Regions from separate parts of the Dermacoccus sp. GAS27A genome, predicted to be linked through region 3. Evidence: riboswitches for the same ligand, from Rfam matches in the RefSeq annotation. Region 3 holds a riboswitch; each other region holds the start of a gene.
The links. Region 3 has a riboswitch for S-adenosylmethionine ahead of ABH936_RS01495 (bifunctional o-acetylhomoserine/o-acetylserine sulfhydrylase). Riboswitches for the same ligand answer to the same signal wherever they lie in the genome.

Region 1 (3,265 bases), 200 kb from region 3:
CAAGACAAGAAGGCTCCTGCAGCCCCCGAGAAATCGTCGGGCATGCTCGACTCGACGGCCAACACCCTGGCGCAGCACCTCATCTCGGTGGGCATCGGGGGCGTGGCGACGTTCAAGTCGGCCCGCGCCGTCGCCGACGAGGCGATGAAGAAGGCGGGCTCCAAGGAAGCGGCGATGGACGACGTCGTCGCATCACACACGAAGCTCGCGGGCGCGAACGGCTTCCTCACCAACCTCGGCGGTTTCGTCACGCTCCCCGTGGCACTGCCCGCGAACGTCATCGGTTTCTACACCGTCGCGACGCGCATGGTCGCGGCAATCGCCGCCATCAACGGTCACGACGTCGACGACCCAGCCGTGCGCTCGGCGATCCTGCTCGACCTCATCGGTGCGGACGCGACGCAGGTCCTCAAGGGCCTCGGCCCGATGACGGGTGGCGTCGCGACGAACGTCGCCACGCGCAAGCTGCCGCCGGCGGCGCTCGCCGTCGTGAACAAGTCAGTTGCGTTCCGTCTCGGCTCGCAGGTGGGGCGTCGCTTCCTCACGCGCATTCCGCGCCTCATCCCCGTGGCGGGCGGCTTCATCGGTGGCGGCCTCGATGTCGTCCTCATCCGCAAGATCGCCCAGTCGGCGCGTCGCGACTTCGTCGCGCAGATCCCGCCGTCAGCCTGACGTCGCCCTGATTCCACCCCGAACGCCACTCGTCTTCGACGGGTGGCGTTCGGCGTGAACGGGCCGGTTCGGCGATGTGTCGTCTGTGCGCATCAACGGGCTTCCGGGCGACGATCTGACGGGCCGCGAACCCCCGCCTGGCCTTGCTCGAACGGCCCACTCACCCACAGGTGTGACGGCTACGGCCCGTTTCGCGGTCCGCAGGATGCCTCGTCCACAGGTTTGTGGCTCGTGGTCAGCGCGCGGGTGGCGTCATGGGTTTCGCTGGGGGGCATGAAGACAACAACACGACTCAAGGGCCTCAGCGCCCTGGTGGCAGCCCTTCCCGATCTCGTCGGCTCCGAGGGGGCGGGCGCCGTCATCGTCCTGTTCGAACGTGACGGTGCGCTCGCGGGGGTGCTCGGCTGGGCGGACGATGCGTGCGACGGGGAGACGGCGCACATGCTCGACGTCGTCGCTGAGCGGCGCGCGACGATGGGTGCGCAGGCCGCCATCGCCATCGCCTATCGCTGCGAGCCGGGCCGCGTCGACATCGCGGCCCTCGCGAAACGCATCGAGCGCCGCGTGCCGCTGCACCACGTCCTCGGTGCCAGCGACGAGCACTGGTGGGCCATCGAATGCGAGCTCGGCTGCTGTGACGGCGCGATCCACGAGATCCCGTCCCTGTCAGAGCAGACCCGCGAGCAGCTTCGCGACGTCCGCCGCGGCGGCGAGGCCATGGCCGCCACCGCGCGCCCCGTTCCCAGCGTCGTCGACGTCCGAGCCGCCTGGGCACGGTTGTGCGACGTCCCCGACACCGCGTCGGGCACCCGGCGACGCTCCCGCAGCGCCGACCTGCAGGTGCTCGCCGACGCTGTCGTCGATGGCCCGACGCGCGATGAGATCCTCCTGTGCGTCGCACCCGAACTCTTCCGTCTGCTGAGCCCGGGCACGCCGCTCGGCGAGCCCGGCCCGCCGATGACGAGCGCGTGCCTGCGAACTTGGCTGCCGCTCGTGCCGCGCCACGGCCGCGCCGCGTGGAAGGCCCTCGAGGCCGCCGCGACCTGGCGCGAAGGCGACCTGCGGGGAGCCGGTGCGTGCGCCGCGGCGTCGCTGCTCATCGGGCGGACGTCATTGGGGCAGCTGCTGCGCGACATCACAGGCACGGGGTTGTCGTACGAGCAGGCCGTCGGTGCGCTCCACACGAAGGCTCGGCAGAGTTCCGTCGCCTGACGAGCGTGCCGGTTGTGGGAGCGCGCCACATCGTGGACGTCGCCGCGCGGGCGATGGAAGCCGCGGGCAGGGCCGCCTACTGTGTCGCAGGTCAAGAGTTTCAGTGACACAAGCCCCGGCTTGCTGAGCGGCAACCCTCCCTCGCGGCGGGGTGCCCCGGGTGACGACAGGGCCGCCCGTGGGCGGCAAGCGCGAGAGGTGGGTTGCGACCCACCTCGGAATCGAGGACGTCATGGTTTCGCACCGTCGCCTCGCCGTGGCCGACCCCGCGGCGCCCCTCACCGACGGCGGGTTCAACCCGCACGCACGTGCCGTCCACATCGGCACCCTGACGCTGGAGAACGGCGCCGCCCTGCCCGACGTCGTCATGACGTACGAGTGCTGGGGCGAGCTGAACGACGACGCGAGCAACGCCGTCCTCGTCGAGCACGCCCTGACCGGAGACTCGCACGTCGTCGGGCCGGTCGGCCCCGGGCAGCCGACGGCGGGGTGGTGGCCTGGTCTCATCGGCCCCGGCGCGCCCCTCGACACCGACGAGCTGTTCGTCGTGGCGATCAACGTGCTCGGCGGCTGTCGCGGCAGCACGGGCCCCATGTCGCTCGCACCAGACGGCCGGGTGTGGGGCGGGCGCTTCCCACACGTCAGCGTCAGGGATCAGGCGCGCGCCGAGGCGCGGGTCGCCGACGCTCTCGGCATCGCGCACTTCCACACCGTCATCGGCGGCTCCTTCGGCGGGATGCGCGCCGCGGAGTGGGTGGCGACCTTCCCGCATCGGGTGCAGCGCGCCCTCGTCGTCGCGAGCTGCGCGGCGGCGGGCGCCGACCAGATCGCGTGGGGGCACACGCAGGTGCGGGCAATCGAAGCTGACCCGGATTTCCGGGGTGGCGGCTACCTCGAGCAGGGCGTCTTCCCGACGTCGGGGCTCGGGCTCGCCCGCCAGATCGCGCACACCTCCTACCGCAGCGCGCACGAGTTGCAGGAGCGGTTCGGGCGCGAGTCGCAGGGAGCGGACCGCACGCTCGACGGCGGCCTGTTCGCCGTCGAGAGCTATCTCGAGCACCACGCCGCGAAACTCGTCGCGCGGTTCGACGCCATGAGTTATGTGCGGCTCACGCAGGCGATGGCGACGCACGACGTCGGCCGCGGCCGCGGCGGCATCGAGCCTGCGCTCCGGGTGTTCGGGGGTGAGCTCGTCGTCGCCGCGGTCGACTCCGATCGGCTGTTCCCGGTCAGTGCCTCCGCCGACATCGTCCGGGCTCACGGGCGCGGACGGCTGCGTCTCATCCACTCGCCGCACGGTCACGACGGTTTCCTCATCGAGGCCGACCAGATCGCGGCGCTCGTGCGCGAGGTCATCGCTCGGCCGCTCACGGCCGAGGCG
Region 2 (3,265 bases), 260 kb from region 3:
ACACCGTGAGCGCGGCAGACAGCGGCCCTCCCGTGATGACGCCGAGGATGCCGCCTGCGCCGCGCACCGCGGTCGAAACCCCTGTCGACGGACGCCCGCCGACGAGGTGGGCGATCCCCGTCGAGCCGAGCGCGAGGATCGTCAGTCCGATCGTCATGCGGTTGGTCGGCTGGTGCCCCCGCGGGTGGCGGAACATGTGGATGGCCATGCCGATGAGGACGACGGGCAGAACGTAGGCGATGACGCCGAACGTGCCGGCCGCGACGGCGTGGACGACGTCCCCGAACATGCCGGGCAGCCCCCACCACTCCCGCGCAGCGACGACGATGCCGAGGGCGAGGAGGGCGAAACCGAGCCCGTCGCGACGGTGTTCGGGTTCGAGGTCAGAAGCGGCGGCGCCGACGCGGCGGACGGTGCCGCCGGCGACGTGCGAAACACCCATCCACGCGCCACGAGCAGCGCGACCGGACGCGGAGGGACGCGCTTCAGCAGCCCCTCGCGACGAGCCGGTCTTGCGCGCGGGTGCATTCTTCGTCGTGCCGCCCGAACGTGGTGCGCTCGACTTCGGCGGGGTCGTGCGGGCGCGCGTCGTCGAGGCCGCAGATGCGCCGGCCGGGCGCGAGCTCTTGGCGCGCGGCTGCGAAGAGGCCTTCTTCGCGACGAGGACGCTGTCGTTCGCTGGTCTGTTTCGGGTCGCCACCCCGCAAGGCTAGTGGGGGTTCCGGCCGTTTTCGCGGACCCACGCCGTGACACGGGTCCAATGGTGACGGCGGGTCGGCTCGACACCTTCGAATCCGCGTCCCGATGCGCTGGCGCGTTGACGCGCTCGCATCCGACAGCGCCCTGACCCTTGTCGGAGGCGCCGCCAGCTGCCCGGGGGACCACGGGCATCCCCACCGCGAGACGCCGACTCTTGCGCGCGGCGCTCGCCATCCGCGATGCCACAGTTGATCTCACGATGCGAACCTCCGGCCGCTCGTCGGTGGACGCGGCGGAGGGCCGGGTGCGAGCGTTCACGTAGGTCATGAGTTCCAGCGCACAGCCCCGGCTTGCTGGACGGCAACCCTCCACCGCGGTGGGGTGCTCCGGGTGACGACCTGGCCGCCACCAGCACCGGTGTCGGCAAGCGCGGGCCGAGCCATCTGGCGACGGCGAGGCCCCTGACTCGAGGAGCCTCGATGCCCCGTTCTGCCATTCTCTCGATCCTTGACTCCGACGCGCGCCGCCACGCTGCGAGCCACACGAGCCGCCCCGCTCATGCCGTAACCCCCGGAACTCCCGTCGCGGACCCCGAGCGTCACCACACCCAGCCCGCGCACCCCGGCGGGTCCCGTCGCGAGACGCCCACGGCTACCTATCATCGCGCGGACGCGTCGCAGCAGGCCAATGTCGCCCTGGCCACGATCGGCGCCGATCTCGGCGTCGCGACGCTCGACGGGCGCGTCGTCGAGCACGCGAACTTCGACCATGGCGCGACGGCTCCCGCGCTGCAGGCCGTCGCACGGGCCGTCGACACGACCCTGCGCACGTACGGTTCGGTGCATCGCGGTGCGGGACGGGCGTCGCAGCTGACGACCCGGTGGTACGAGGAGGCTCGGCAGGAGGTCGCCGCGTTCGTCGGCGCGCGCGAGGACGACGTGACCGTCTTCACGCGCAACACCTCGGACGCGCTCAACCTGTTGGCCCACTGTCTGCCGCAACAGACGCAGGTCTTCGTGTTCCGCTCGATGCACCACGCAGCGCTGCTGCCGTGGGCGGACGAGCGGACGACGCGGCTGCCGATCCCTCACTCTCACGCCGAGGCTGAGGGTTACCTCGACGTCGCTCTGGCGGAATTCCGCGCCCACAACGATGCTCCCGTGTTGGTCCTCATCACCGGCGCCTGCAACGTGACGGGCGAGGTGTGGCCCATCGAGCGCCTCGCCGCCGTCGCCCGCCGGCATGAGGCGCGGACGGCTCTCGACGCCGCGCAGCTCGCCCCGCACCGCCGCGTCGACATCGACGCCTGGGGCATCGACTACGTCGCTCTGTCCGGCCACAAGGCCTACGCGCCGTACGGTTCAGGAGCCCTCGTCGGGCGCCGCGACTGGCTCGACACCGCCCCTCCGTACTTCCGCGCCGGCGGCGCGAGCCACCGCGTCAGCGAAGATGCGTCAGGCGCCGGCGACGTCGCCTGGGCGCCCGCGCCCGCACGCCACGAGGGCGGCACCCCGAACGCGGTCGGGGCCATCGCGCTCGCGGCCGCAGCCTCGACGCTGTCCGCGCAGCGCGGCGAAGCCGAGGCGCGCGAGGAGAAGATCCACGCCATCGTCCGCGACGGTCTCGCCTCGATCGACGGCGTGAGGATCGTCGAACTCTTCGACGAGCAGAATGCCGCGGACGCTCACCTCGACGATGGCGCGCCAAGGCGGAATGCGAGCGACAACGTCGGCGTCACGACGTTCACCGTCGCCGGATACGACCCGACGCTCGTCGCTCAGGTGCTCGCAGACGAGCACGGCATCGCTGTGCGCGACGGGCGATTCTGCGCTCACCTGCTCTGCGACGCGCGCCTCGGCGAGGGCGCGACGGCAGTGCGCGCCTCGATCGGTCTCGCCACGACGACAGAGCACGCACGACGCCTCGTCGACGCCGTGCGTGCTCTCGTCACCCATGGGCCCGCCTTCGACTACACCCACACCCCGGGCCTCGGGTGGAGCCCCGTCACCGACCGACGAGACCTCTCAGAGCCCCGCCCCTGGTGAGGAGAACGAGCGGCGGTGGGCCCCAGCGAGGGGCTCACCGCCGCATTTCGTCAGATACGGGATGCCGACGCGGTGGCTCCTGTCGAAGGGCCCGCTCGCGCGCTCATGCGAGTTTTTTTGACCACGCTCAATAACAAACCTCGACGTCCATTTCGAATCCAGTTGCACCCCAACGGACGAAGGGTGCGACGCGTCACACGCGTCGCACCCTTCATTCATCCGAGATGGCAGCCAGAGGCGATCTCAGCCGCCTCACACGACCCCCTGACATACCCCCGAAGCGTCAGGCGTCGATGACCACCGGGATGATCATCGGTCGGCGGCGCAGCTTGCCGCCGACGAAACCGCCCACGGCGCGCCGGATGACCTGCTGCAGTTGGTGGCTGTCCTTGACACCCTTGTTGCGTGCCTCGAGCAGCGCCTGCTCGATCTTCGGCCGGACGCGGTCGAACACCTCGTCGCCCTCGGCGAAGCCGCGCGTGCGGATGTCCGGGCCGGCGAGGATCGCGCCCGTCTTCGCG
Region 3 (3,265 bases):
TCCCGAAGAAGATCCGCAACGCGTCCAAGTCGAAGGCGCCGTTCATCCTGATCGCCGGTGAGGAGGACCGCGACAACGGCGCCGTCTCGTTCCGTTTCCGCGACGGGTCGCAGAAGAACGGCGTGCCGGTGGCCGACGCGATCGCCGAGATCACCCGCGTCATCACCGAACGTCAGAACACCGACCCGACGGCCGGCTGACTCCTGCCTCGACGACGACGCGCGCCCCCGAACCTCGCGGTTCGGGGGCGCGCTCGTGTGTTGGCATGTGCACCCGAGGGCCGGCGTTCGACACGGCCGGATGACCACGCTCGGGGTACGAAACCCGGCTGCGTCACCCGTCGCGGGGACCCACCTCAGCGCATGGTCATTTCGCTGCGGCGAAGCCCTTCTCGAGGTCGGCGATGATGTCGGCGGAGTTCTCGATGCCGACGCTCAACCGCACGAGGCCGGGCGTCACGCCGGCGCCGCGGCGGTCCTCGTCGCTGCCCTGGGAGTGCGTCGTCGACGCAGGATGGATGGCGAGGGAACGGACGTCACCGATGTTCGCGACGTGCGAGTGCAGTTCGAGGGCGTCGACGAACTTCTTGCCCGCCTCGACGCCACCGGCGATCTCGAACGACAGCACGGCGCCGGAGCCGGCGGGCAGGTAGCGGTCGGCGAGTTCCTTGTAGGGGCTCGACGGGTCGGAGGCGTAGAACAACGCTTCGACCTGCGGCTGCGACTTCAGGAACTCGACGACCTTCTTCGCGTTCTCCACGTGTCGCTCCACACGCAGCGACAACGTCTCGAGGCCTTGCGCGATGAGGAACGCGTTGAACGGGGAGACGGCCGCGCCGAGGTCGCGCAGCAGTTCGACGCGCGCCTTGAGGATGAAGGCGAGGTTCGCGCCGAGCGGCGATCCGACGCCGAGGTCGCGGGCGAACACGAGACCGTGGTAGCTCTCGGACGGCTCGTTGAACTGCGGGAACTTCGCCGGGTCGGCGGCGTAGTCGAACGTCCCGGCGTCGACGAGCACGCCGGCGATCGACGTCCCGTGCCCCCCGAGGTACTTCGTCGCGGAGTGGATGACGACGTCCGCGCCATGCTCGATCGGGCGCAGCAGGTACGGCGTCGCGACGGTGTTGTCGACGAACAGCGGCACCCCGGCGTCATGCGCGACGTCGGCGAGGCCGCGCACGTCGAGCACCTTCTGGTCGGGGTTGCTCAGCGTCTCGCCGAACAGCAGCTTCGTGTTGTCGCGGATGGCGCCGCGCCACTCGTCGAGATCGTTGATGTTGTCGATGAACGTCGTCTCGACGCCAAGCCGCTTGAGCGTGTACTTGAGCAGGTTGTACGTGCCGCCGTACAGCGCGGACGACGCGACGATGTGGTCGCCGGCCTGCGCGACGTTGAGGATGGCGAACGTCGTCGCCGCCTGACCCGACGCGAGCAGCAACGCCCCGACGCCGCCCTCCAGCGCGGCGATGCGGTCTTCGACCGCCTGCGCCGTCGGGTTGCCGATGCGCGTGTAGATGGGGCCGAGATCCGACAGGCCGAAGCGGTTGGCCGCGGTCTCGGCGGAGTCGAAGACGAACGACGTCGTCTGGTAGATCGGCAGCGCCCGGGCGCCGGTGTCGCCGTCGACGTTCTGGCCGACGTGGATCTGCTTGGTCTCGAAGGCCCAGTTCTCGGAGCTCATGATGATGTCCCTCTCGAGGAGTGCGTGGACGCACGGGCGGCGCACCGTACGTGTGGTGCCCGAAGGGGAATCCCTCCGCGCTTGCCCGGACGCGCTCGGCGCCGGGCCAGGTCGTCACCCGGAGCACCCCGCCGCGGTGGGAGGGTTGCCGGCCAGCAAACCGGGGTTTGACGCTGGCGCTCGTGACCTGCGGCCACTCTAGGCCGGGTGGTGTCATCAGGCGGGAATGCTGTCTCACATTTTGGTCGCGGCCCCGTGCTGACGCGACGCACCTACGGGCGACGACCCTCATGCCGTGCTTGACTGTTGCCATGACACCGACGATCGTCCGCGCGCGCCGCGAAGACGCGTTCGCCTGCGCGGCGCTGCGTCTGCAGATGGACCTCGAGGCGGGGGAGAGCAACCGCCCCGGCTTCATCGCCCAGTACGCCGATCACTGGCTCGCGCACTACGACGATCTGCCGACGTGGCTCGCCTCGAGTGCTGACGGGACGGCTCTCGGCATGGTGCAGACGTCGCTCGTGCACCGGCCCCCCGCGCTGGCGCGGCCGGCGCAGCCGTCGCTCTACATCGCGGTCGTCTTCGTCACGCCGTCGGCGCGCGGCCAGGGCCTGGCCGAGCGGATGCTGCGGATCGTCGACGCCTGGGCCGACGCGCACGACGTCGCGCGAATGATGCTCAACGCCCGTCCGCGTGCCCGCAGGCTGTACGAACGAGCCGGCTTCGGCCCGCCGGACGAACGTCACATGCAGCGTGTGGCGCCGTTCGGCCTCGACGCCCGCCGCGATGCGGAGCGTGCGTCATGAGCGACGACGTCATCTGGGCGCTCGATCAGCGAGAGCGCTGCATCGCCTGCCCGTCCAAGCCGGTCGCGAACGCCGTCGTCCTGCACCTCGGTGCTGACGGCGCCCTCGCGCGCGACGCTGTCGAGCAGTGGGCTCGTGACGGCGTCATGGCCGCCTCGGTCGCATGGCCGGGGGCGGCAGCCGCCCTCGATGACGACGACTGGCTCGACCTCGAGGACGCCGTCACGGGCCTCGCCGGGCTCGCGAGCATCGTCGCCGTCGTCGGTGACGGCGACGCGGCCGAGGTCGCGCGGACGTTGGCGGGCCGTGTCGGCGACGTCGCGCACGCGGGGGAAGCCGATCGAACCATTGTCCCGGCGCGTCTGCGCGAGATCGCGGCGGTCTGAGACCGCTCACCCGGGGGTGCGTGGTGCGCGCGAACCCACCCGCGGCCGCTGCGTCGAGGCAGGCGGGGCTCTAGGATCGGGCCATGGTCGACGAGTTCAACGCTAATTCGCAGGACGACATCCTCATCGAGCAAGGCGGCGCCTTCGCGGGTGAGGCCGACGGGTTCGGGCGGCTGTGGACGCCGCACCGCATGGCGTACATCGAGGGTGAGCGTCCGACGAAGGACGCCGGCCACGGCTGCCCGTTCTGCGCGTCGCCGACGAAGACCGACGCCGACGGCCTCATCGTCCACCGTGGTGAGCACTGTTTCGTCGTGATGAACCTGTTCCCGTACAACCCGGGCCACCTGCTCGTGTGCCCGTACCGTCACGTCGCCTCCTACATCGACCTCA

Region 1: it holds a riboswitch for S-adenosylmethionine, as region 3 does, so the genes downstream of both, ABH936_RS00625 (homoserine O-acetyltransferase) here and ABH936_RS01495 (bifunctional o-acetylhomoserine/o-acetylserine sulfhydrylase) in region 3, are expected to answer to the same signal.
Region 2: it holds a riboswitch for S-adenosylmethionine, as region 3 does, so the genes downstream of both, ABH936_RS00425 (aminotransferase class V-fold PLP-dependent enzyme) here and ABH936_RS01495 (bifunctional o-acetylhomoserine/o-acetylserine sulfhydrylase) in region 3, are expected to answer to the same signal.

What each region holds. Positions count from the first base shown of each region.
Region 1 covers NZ_JBIYDW010000001.1:144,401-147,665, forward strand. The annotation lists gene ABH936_RS00615 (EcsC family protein) at 1-672, shown strand, start outside; gene ABH936_RS00620 (hypothetical protein) at 946-1,884, shown strand; SAM riboswitch class IV at 1,974-2,082, shown strand; gene ABH936_RS00625 (homoserine O-acetyltransferase) at 2,117-3,265, shown strand, end outside.
Region 2 covers NZ_JBIYDW010000001.1:83,287-86,551, reverse strand. The annotation lists gene ABH936_RS00430 (DNA translocase FtsK 4TM domain-containing protein) at 1-700, opposite strand, end outside; SAM riboswitch class IV at 1,021-1,135, shown strand; gene ABH936_RS00425 (aminotransferase class V-fold PLP-dependent enzyme) at 1,179-2,744, shown strand; gene ABH936_RS00420 (ribonuclease J) at 3,028-3,265, opposite strand, start outside.
Region 3 covers NZ_JBIYDW010000001.1:343,787-347,051, forward strand. The annotation lists gene thrS (threonine--tRNA ligase) at 1-200, shown strand, start outside; gene ABH936_RS01495 (bifunctional o-acetylhomoserine/o-acetylserine sulfhydrylase) at 367-1,680, opposite strand; SAM riboswitch class IV at 1,753-1,868, opposite strand; gene ABH936_RS01500 (GNAT family N-acetyltransferase) at 1,992-2,486, shown strand; gene ABH936_RS01505 (hypothetical protein) at 2,483-2,872, shown strand; gene ABH936_RS01510 (HIT domain-containing protein) at 2,956-3,265, shown strand, end outside.